DNA from 3 places in the Streptomyces asoensis genome. Region 1 is predicted to be linked to each of the others. Evidence: riboswitches for the same ligand, from Rfam matches in the RefSeq annotation. Region 1 holds a riboswitch; each other region holds the start of a gene.
What was found. Region 1 has a riboswitch for cyclic di-AMP ahead of G9272_RS19115 (transglycosylase family protein). Riboswitches for the same ligand answer to the same signal wherever they lie in the genome.

Region 1 (3,202 bases):
CATCGGAGGGCAGGGCATCGCGCCCGGCGACCCCGTGCTCGTGGTGCTGGCGGCCGCCGACCGTGACCCGGCGCGTTTCTCGGACCCCGACACCCTCGACCTGTCCCGCCGCGACAACCAGCACCTCGGCTACGGCCACGGCATCCACTACTGCCTGGGCGCCCCGCTGGCCCGGCTGGAGGGCCAGACCGCGCTGGCCACGCTGCTCACCCGCCTGCCCGACCTCCGACTGGCCGCGGATCCGGCCGAGTTGAGGTGGCGGGGTGGGCTCATCATGCGCGGACTGCGGACTCTGCCGGTCGAGTTCACCCCGGTGCATTCCGGCTCATAACCGGTCCGTGTCTGACCGAATGTCAGCCGGAGTGTGACCGTTCGGCGGAGCAAAGGTGACCAACACTCAAGTCTGTGATCTTCACGTGATCTGCGCGGCATTAACTTGTGACAAGTGATCGTCTGCCGATACGTTCACTCGTCAGCGCGACGCTTCGGTTTCACCCGCCGCGCCGGTCAGTGCTGTCCAGAGAAAGGCCCCTCGCATGCTCTCCGGGAACGGTCGTCACCGTCGCCCCCGCCAGGCCCCGGCCCTCCTTGTCGCGGCCGGAGTGACGGGCTCCGCCATCGCCATCCCGCTGCTCGCCGCCTCCGGCGCGAGCGCGGCCGACGGCACGGTGTGGGACAAGGTGGCGCAGTGCGAGACCGGCGGCTCGTGGAGCGCCGACGAGGGTGGTGGCGAGTACGGCGGTCTGAGCCTCACCCAGAAGGACTGGGTGGCGCACGGCGGCCTCGACTACGCGACCAGTCCCGACCTGGCCAGCCGCAGCCAGCAGATCGCCGTGGCGCAGAAGGTGCTCGCGGCCGAGGGGATCGGCGCGTGGGGCACCTGCGGGCTGACCTCCGGGCTCACCCAGGAGAACGGCGCGCTGAGCGTGGACACCGGCGTGGCGGACGACTCGTCCGACTCGTCCGACTCATCTGGGTCTTCCGGATTGTCCGACCTGTCCCGGGGGTTGTCCGGATCCTCGGGCTCCTCGACCGGCGACGACTCCTCGACCGACTCGTCCGACTCGTCCGCTGATTCCTCCAGTTCTCCCTCGGCGTCCGCTTCCTCCCCTTCGTCCTCTTCCTCCGCCACGGATGACTCCGGAACGTCCGGCGGTTCCGGCGGCCAGGGTGACGGCTCGACGGGCGACGGCTCGCCCACGGCGACCCCGGGGACGGACGACTCGGACAAATACGTCCAGGATGAAGGTTCTTGGAGCCTTGTCGACACCGGCTCCCTCGGCTCGGGCAAGCACCGCGGTGCCACCGCCGACGAGGCCGCGACCAAGAGCGCGACCGACGCCGGCGTGGACGGCACCACCGCCGCCTCCGCCGGTCGGCATGCCGCGGCCACCTATGTCGTCCAGGAGGGCGACTCTCTCGCGTCCATCGCCGACTCCCTTGGTCTCGACGGTGGATGGCGTGCCCTCTACGACGAGAACAGGGACCTCATCGGCGTCGACCCGAGCAACATCGCCGCCGGTCAGACCCTCGACACAGGGGTGGAATAGGGCGCAAAGCCCAAGAAAAACAGCGGGAGTTCACGTCACGCTTCGCGCCGAATGTCCGGTTTGGTGAAAGTGTGGGATGAGTCTCAGAAGCCCTGATCGTCTTTGAAATTCCCCCGATCGCGTGTCTACGGTCGAGGCCGCTCGGCAACCCGAGCCCCGGCCGTCGCAACGCCGAATCCTGCCAGCGACGAACCGGGAACAGTCGTCGCGTCAAGCGCCGTAGGCAGGAGCGGGGGACCCAAGGTAAGTGCCGCGCCGGTCGGTTGACCGGAACGGCTAGGGGTGAAGCCACACCTCCCACGGAGCAGCGCTCCGGCGGACGAGGAGTGGCCGGGCAACTCACACGGCCCGAACCCGACAGCTCACCTCGCAGGCGTCGGTGAGGGGATCCACCATGCTGTTTTCCGGTAAGGGCAAGCACCGCCGTCCCTCCAAGGCGACCCGGGTCGCCACGCTCGCCGGCGTCACCGGCGTCGCCATCGCCGCCCCGCTGATGGCGGCCGGCAACGCCTCCGCCGCCACCGCCTCCGAGTGGGACGCGGTCGCCCAGTGCGAGTCCGGCGGCAACTGGTCCATCAACACCGGCAACGGCTACTACGGCGGCCTCCAGTTCTCCGCGTCCACCTGGGCCGCGTACGGCGGCACGGCCTACGCCTCGCAGGCCAACCAGGCCTCCAAGTCCCAGCAGATAGCCATCGGCGAGAAGGTCCTCGCAGGTCAGGGCAAGGGTGCCTGGCCGGTCTGTGGTACCGGCCTGTCGGGCGCCGCCTACAACGGCTCGAGCGCCGACTCCTCGAGCTCCGGCTCGTCCAGCTCCTCCGGTTCCGCCGGCTCGTCGAACAGCGGCAGCACCAGCAGCCGCTCGACCGAGGAGCAGAGCGCCTCCCGCTCGACCGACCGCCCGGCCGCCTCCAAGACGGTCACCACCCCGACCGGCAAGAAGGTCAAGAAGGGCGACGGCGAGTACAAGGTCGTCAAGGGCGACACCCTCAGCTCCATCGCCGAGAAGCACAAGGTCAAGGGTGGCTGGGCGAAGCTGTTCGAGCTGAACAAGGACATCGTCGACGACGCCGACCTCATCTACCCGGGCCAGCAGCTGCACCTGAAGTGACACCGTGCCTGAAGTGACACCCCACGTGAAGTGACACCTGGCCCCCAGAGAAGCCACAGCGCCCTCACATCCGAGGTCGGCACACTGAAGACCTCGTGAGGGTCCCCCCGTCCCCACGGGCTCCCCGCTCCGGTGCGTGTTCCCCCGTACGCACCGGAGCGGGGTTTCTCTTTGCCCGTTCGTCACTTCCTGTCGGCTTTTCTCGGCCACCCCCTTTGTTCCGGGCGGAAACAATAGGTACCGTCTGTCTGTCCACGGGACGGTCGGTCGGCTGCCGACGGCCCCGGGGCGGTTAGGCTCTAGTCGCAAGGCTCAGCAAGGGCTCATCAAGGCCCCTGGGCCCCGCACAACCAGCGTCACATCCCAAGAAGGAGATGCTCGTGCCGTCCATCGACGTCGTCGTAGCCCGGGAAATCCTGGACTCCCGAGGCAACCCCACGGTCGAGGTCGAGGTCGGCCTCGACGACGGCAGCACGGGTCGTGCCGCCGTTCCGTCCGGCGCCTCCACCGGTGCCTTCGAGGCCATCGAGCTCCGCGACGG
Region 2 (3,202 bases), 540 kb from region 1:
ACGATCCGCGCCGACAACCCCCGGCTCCTCGTGAACTCCCCCGAGCGCCGCGCCGTCCGCGTGGCCGCCGGACTGCCGCCGTACCCCCTCAAGGTCACCGTCAGCGGCTCCGGCGACCTCGACCCGGCGGCGAACTTCTGGCACACGGGCGGCGAGAAGGTCGTGTACACGACGGAGAAGGGCGCCGAGCGGGTCCGCGCGCTCGGCATCGCCGCGGACGCCGTCCCGCTCGGCCCCGAACTGGACTGGCGCCGCCTCCTCGAACACCTCCACGACGTACGCGGCGTACGACGCCTCATGGTCGAGGGCGGCGGAACGATCCACACCCAGCTGCTCCGGCAGGGCCTCGCCGACGAACTCCAGCTGGTCCTCGCCCCGCTGTTCGTGGGCGACCCGGCCGCGCCCCGCCTCTTCGGGCCGGGCGGCTACCAGGGCGGACGCCTGCGCCTGGTGGAGACCAGGCGCATCGAGGACGTCGTCCTGAACCGCTACGAGCCCACCGCCCCCGGCGCCGGACCGCTGCCCGCCGCGGCCGACCGGCACTGGCTGGCCGTCGCCTGCGAACTCGCGGCCGACTGTCCGCCGTCGGAGACCGCCTTCAGCGTCGGCGCGGTGATCGTGGCCGCCGACGGCACGGAGCTGGCACGCGGCCACTCCCGCGAGGCCGGCGACCCGGTCGTGCACGCCGAGGAGGCCGCCCTCGCGAAGCTCGACCCCGCCGACCCCCGGCTGCCCGCGGCCACCGTCTACAGCAGCCTCGAACCGTGCGCCCGCCGCTCCTCCCGGCCCGCCCCCTGCGCCCGCCTCATCCTCGACGCGGGAGTGCGCAGGGTGGTCACGGCCTGGCGCGAGCCGGACACCTTCGTCACGGAGGCGGACGGAACCGGTCTGCTGACGGCTCAGGGCGTCGACGTCCTCGTGCTCCCGGAGTACGAGGAGCGGGCGAAGGAGCCGAACCGCCACCTCCTCTGAGGCCGCCGGGGCCCCGCGAATCAACCGATGTGCTTTCTGCCCCGCTGATGGCGTACAGTTGTGTTCATCGCCGCGGGGTGGAGCAGCTCGGTAGCTCGCTGGGCTCATAACCCAGAGGTCGCAGGTTCAAATCCTGTCCCCGCTACTGATAAACCGAAGGCCGGAATCCGAAAGGGTTCCGGCCTTCGGTGTTTTCGTCGACCACTCCCTCACTCTTGGTGACCGGTCGACCGCCCTGCGCATAACGACTGAGTCACCATCAAAACTCCTGTGACTGAGGAAGCGTTTCCGGGGCATGTCGATCCGTGGTCAACTCGCCCGTTTTTCACCGCTGGTAGCCCAAAAGTCCAGGCCAGAAATGTTGTTGATCAAGAGGAACAGCTTGGAAACCCACCCCCGGGTCTATTAACGTTCGATAACGCAGCGCGGTCGTCCCAGCCGGCACCAGAGTCGGCTCCGTGCGGCACGTGCCGAATCCCGCAAGGGAACCGGGGAACCACCACCATGGGGTGAATCACGCGGAAGCCGTCGTGAACTCGCAGAGTCCACGACCGGTATACGCGCGTAGGAGACCTTCCCGCTCCGAACCCGTCAGCTAACCCGGTAGGCGACGGAAGGAAAGGAGTGCGCCCGCGTGGCGTCCAACCCGCCTGCCCCCGAGGCCCCGTACGCGCCCAGCCAGCGGTCCACAGAGACCTTCGGCTACGGCGACTACCGCACCGACGAGGGACCTTGGGAGGAGTGGAACCCCACCGCGGAGTCCACTCGCCCGGTACGCGGCAAGCACCGCGTCGCCAAGCAGCGCGGCGGCGGATTCGCCCGCAGCTCCACCGTTCTCGGCGTCGGCGTCATAGCCGCCGTCAGCGCCGGTGGCATGGCCAGCGCCAACACCGGCAAGGCCCCGGTCTCCATCTCGATGCCGGACCTGCCCAACGTGGGCTCGCTCATCTCCGACGACGAGCCCGCCCCGGAAGCCGCACCGGCCCTCGCGGGCTTCGGCTCCGAAGCCGCCGTGGACACCGAGGAGAGCGCCGCCGACGCCGGCGAGGCGCTGCGCAGCCGGATCATGGCGCAGGCCGAGTCGCAGCAGTCCCAGGTCGAGGTCAAGGCGCTCGCCGCAGCGGCCAAGGCCGAGGCCGACGCCGCCGCCAAGGCCGAGAAGGAGGCGGAGGCCAAGGCCGCCGCCGCGAAGAAGAAGGCCGCCGAGGAAGCCGCCGCGAAGGCCGAGGCCGCGCGCCTGGCCGAGCTGGCCAAGCAGTACACGCTGCCGACCTCCTCGTACACCATCACCTCGACCTTCGGTCAGGCCGGTTCTCTCTGGTCCTCCGGCTACCACACGGGTCTCGACTTCGCCGCGCCGACGGGCACGCTCATCAAGGCCGTCCACAGCGGCACCATCACCGAGGCCGGCTGGGCCGGTTCCTACGGCTACCGCACCATCCTGACCCTGGACGACGGCACCGAGCTGTGGTTCTGCCACCAGTCGTCGATCAGCGTCAGTGTCGGCCAGAAGGTCGCCACCGGTGATGTGATCGGCCGCGTGGGCGCGACCGGGAACGTCACCGGGGCCCACCTCCACCTCGAGGTCCACCCCGGCGGCAGCGCCGACGGCATCGACCCGGCGGCCTGGCTGCGCGGCAAGGGCCTCAACCCCTGAGCCGTCCCTCCGAGAACCCTGGGTCGTCCCTTCGGACACCCTGAGCCGTTCGTTCGGTCACCCTGATCCATCCCGGCAGCCCTGACGCCCTCCGCGTCAGGGCTGCCGGTCTGTGCTGTCCACATCGCGCTGTTCACATGGCGCTGTTCACATGTTCTTCGCGTCCTGCCCGGAATGGGCGGGCCAGCGGCGCCCGTTGTGATGAAGCATGACTTCTCTTCGCAAGCTCGGCTCCTCCGACCTCGAGGTCTTCCCGCTCTCCCTCGGCGGCAACGTCTTCGGCTGGACCGCCGACGAGACGGCCTCCTTCGCCGTACTCGACGCCTACGCGGCCGCGGGCGGCAACTTCGTCGACACCGCCGACTCCTACACGGCGTGGGTCGAGGGCAACAGCGGTGGTGAGTCCGAGACCATCATCGGCAGGTGGGTGAAGGCCCGGGGCAACCGCGACGACGTCGTGATCGCCACCAAGGTGAGCCAGCACCCCGAGTTCCCCGGCCTGTCCGCCGACAACATCAAGGCCGCCGCCGACGCCTCGCTCCGCCGCCTGGGCACCGACCACATCGACCTCTA
Region 3 (3,202 bases), 3.1 Mb from region 1:
CGCACCCCTGGACGCGGAACCGGCCGGCCTCGACGGCGTCGCCACGATCACGGCGCGGGCCTTCTCCGAGGGCACCGACAAGCACTCCGCCGAGGAGTTCGCCGCCGAACTGGAGCGCTGCGGCGCCACCCTGGACGCGCACGCCGATCACCCCGGCGTCCGGCTGAGCCTCGAAGTGCCGGCCTCGCGCCTGCCCAAGGGCCTCGGTCTGCTCGCCGACGCCCTCAGGGCCCCCGCGTTCGCCGACAGCGAGGTCGAGCGCCTCGTCCGCAACCGCCTGGACGAGATCCCGCACGAGCTGGCCAACCCCTCCCGGCGCGCCGCCAAGGAGCTCTCCAAGGAGCTGTTCCCGGCCACCGCGCGGATGTCGCGGCCGCGCCAGGGCACCGCGGAGACGGTCGAGAAGATCGACTCCGCCGCCGTACGCGCCTTCTACGAGAAGCACGTCCGTCCCGCCACGGCCACGGCCGTGGTCGTCGGCGACCTCACCGGTGTCGACCTGGAGGCGCTCCTCGGCGACACCCTGGGCGCCTGGACGGGCTCCTCGGCCCAGCCGCGGCCCGTGCCGCCGGTGACTGCCGACGACGCCGGCCGGGTCGTCATCGTGGACCGTCCCGGCGCCGTTCAGACGCAGTTGCTGATCGGCCGGATCGGTGCCGACCGGCACGACCGTGTGTGGCCCGCGCAGGTGCTCGGCACGTACTGCCTCGGTGGCACCCTCACCTCCCGGCTGGACCGCGTCCTGCGCGAGGAGAAGGGCTACACCTACGGTGTCCGCGCGTTCGGGCAGGTCCTGCGGTCCGCCCCGGACGGCTCGGGCGCCGCGATGCTCGCCATCAGCGGCTCCGTCGACACCCCGAACACCGGTCCCGCTCTGGACGACCTGTGGAAGGTGCTGCGCACCCTCGCCGCCGAGGGGCTGACCGACGCCGAGCGTGACGTCGCCGTGCAGAACCTGGTCGGTGTGGCGCCGCTGAAGTTCGAGACCGCCGCGGCCGTCGCCGGCACGCTGGCCGACCAGGTCGAGCAGCACCTGCCCGACGACTTCCAGGCCACGCTGTACCGGCAGCTCGCCGCGACCGGCACGGTGGAGGCCACCGCGGCGGCTGTGAACGCCTTCCCCGTGGACCGGCTGGTGACCGTCCTCGTCGGTGACGCGGCCCAGATCAAGGAGCCGGTCGAGGCCCTCGGCATCGGCGAGGTGAAGGTCGTGTCCGCGGAGTAGATCCCGGCAACGGCACACGCGTGTGGGGGCCCTGGTCGACGAAAGCGTCACCAGGGCCTCCGTATGTCCGAATTGATGCGGAGGTTGCCCGTCTGCCCTGTGGGATGCGCTACAAAAACCGGGATCCGTTTGAGGATTGAAACCCGCGCCGCTTAGCGTCATCCGGGCTGTTCGTCAGGCAGTGCGCCGCAGCCGCGGCACCGGACAGTCATCGCCGAGTCCCCGTACGGCGCGAGCCAGGGGAGCCGGGGACCCACTTGTGAAGTCCCTGGGGTGAATCGGACGCCCGCGCGTGAACGCGAGGGGGTCCGTAGGAGACCTTCCTGCTCCGAACCCGTCAGCTAACCCGGTAGGCGAGAGGGAAGGAAAGGACACCCCCAACTTCATGGCGTTCACCTGCGCCACCGGGAAGCACCGTCGGCCCAGCCGGATGCAGCGCAGCAGCGTCCGCGCGGCGGGCATCGCGGCGCTCACCACCACCGGTGTCATGGCCACCGTCGCCTCCACCCCGGCCTTCGCCGCCGAGCCCACCCCCGAGCAGACCGGGCTGATCCCCGTCGTCACCGCCGGCGAGTCCGTCGCCGAGCAGATCGACGACCAGGTCGCCGTGCAGAAGCACGCGGCCTTCGAGGAGGCCGCCCGGCAGGCCGCCGCCAAGAAGGCCGTGGAGGAGCGCGAGGCACGCGTGCGTGCCGCCCGCGAGGCCGAGCGCAAGCGCCTCAACACCTTCGTGCTGCCGATCACCGGTTCCTACGTCTCCACCGGCTACCAGGCCAGCAGCTCGCTGTGGTCCTCCGGCAGCCACACCGGCATCGACTTCCACGCCGCGAGCGGTACCTCCGTGCACGCGGTCGGCTCCGGCACCGTGGTCGAGGCCGGCTGGGGCGGGTCCTACGGCAACCAGATCGTGATCAAGATGAACGACGGGACGTACACCCAGTACGGTCACCTGTCGTCCCTCGCGGTGTCGGTGGGCCAGACGGTCACCCCGGGCGAGCGGATCGGCCTGTCGGGCGCCACCGGCAACGTCACCGGCCCGCATCTGCACTTCGAGGCCCGCACCACCGCGGAGTACGGCTCGGACATCGACCCGGTCGCCTACCTCCGCAAGCACGGCGTGAACGTCTGACGACCCACGGCGACAGATCGTCTTGCCCCGGCCCTCCCGGCCGGGGCTTTCGCCGTTTTCGAGGCCCTGCTGTCCAAAAAATATCCCTGGATTCCAGCCCGCCATCGGAAATTCCCGCTCATTGCAATAGAGTCACGGAACACACGTCAATCGTCGACGTTTCACGGGGATTAAGGCGGAGGTCCGTCATGCGTATTCCGGCGCACTCGGTGTGCACGGCCATTCGGGACGACATCGTCGCGGGTGTCTACGAGCGCGGCAGCCGCCTCACGGAGGAACTCCTCGCCCGCCGCTACGGCGTTTCCCGCGTCCCCGTCCGAGAGGCGCTGCGCACGCTGGAGGCCGAGGGCTTCGTCGTCACACGGCGGCACGCGGGCGCGTGCGTCGCGGAACCGACCGAGCAGGAGGCCGCGGACCTGCTGGAGATGCGCATGCTCCTGGAGCCGCTCGGTGCCTCCCGGGCCGCCCAGCGGCGCACCGAGGCCCATCTGAAGGTGCTGCGCGGACTCGTCCGGCTGGGCCAGGAGCGGGCCAGGCGGGGCAACAGCGAGGATCTGCGCTCCCTGGGGGGCTGGTTCCACGAGACGCTCGCCCAGTCCTCAGGAAGCCATGCCCTGACGTCGATGCTCACTCAGCTGCGCCACAAGATCGCCTGGATGTACGCGGTGGAGGCCCCGGCCAACCCCGCGGAGTCCTGGGCGGAGCACGGCGCGATCGTGGACGCGGTGGCGCGCGGCGACGGCGAGCGTGCGCGGGCGATCACGGCGCTGCACACCGAGCGTGCGACGGCCGCGCACCGGCTGCGCTTTTCCGGCGGCCCCGAGCGCGCCGACCGTGTGAGGACTTCG

Region 2: it holds a riboswitch for cyclic di-AMP, as region 1 does, so the genes downstream of both, G9272_RS21595 (M23 family metallopeptidase) here and G9272_RS19115 (transglycosylase family protein) in region 1, are expected to answer to the same signal.
Region 3: it holds a riboswitch for cyclic di-AMP, as region 1 does, so the genes downstream of both, G9272_RS33340 (M23 family metallopeptidase) here and G9272_RS19115 (transglycosylase family protein) in region 1, are expected to answer to the same signal.

What each region holds. Positions count from the first base shown of each region.
Region 1 is NZ_CP049838.1:4,304,257-4,307,458, reverse strand. It holds gene G9272_RS19125 (cytochrome P450 family protein) at 1-331, shown strand, start outside; gene G9272_RS19120 (transglycosylase family protein) at 537-1,550, shown strand; cyclic di-AMP (ydaO/yuaA leader) riboswitch at 1,756-1,941, shown strand; gene G9272_RS19115 (transglycosylase family protein) at 1,945-2,661, shown strand; gene eno (phosphopyruvate hydratase) at 3,036-3,202, shown strand, end outside.
Region 2 is NZ_CP049838.1:4,846,069-4,849,270, reverse strand. It holds gene G9272_RS21605 (dihydrofolate reductase family protein) at 1-972, shown strand, start outside; tRNA gene G9272_RS21600 (tRNA-Met) at 1,044-1,117, shown strand; cyclic di-AMP (ydaO/yuaA leader) riboswitch at 1,431-1,597, shown strand; gene G9272_RS21595 (M23 family metallopeptidase) at 1,607-2,629, shown strand; gene G9272_RS21590 (aldo/keto reductase) at 2,838-3,202, shown strand, end outside.
Region 3 is NZ_CP049838.1:7,411,971-7,415,172, forward strand. It holds gene G9272_RS33335 (M16 family metallopeptidase) at 1-1,225, shown strand, start outside; cyclic di-AMP (ydaO/yuaA leader) riboswitch at 1,428-1,596, shown strand; gene G9272_RS33340 (M23 family metallopeptidase) at 1,611-2,354, shown strand; gene G9272_RS33345 (GntR family transcriptional regulator) at 2,543-3,202, shown strand, end outside.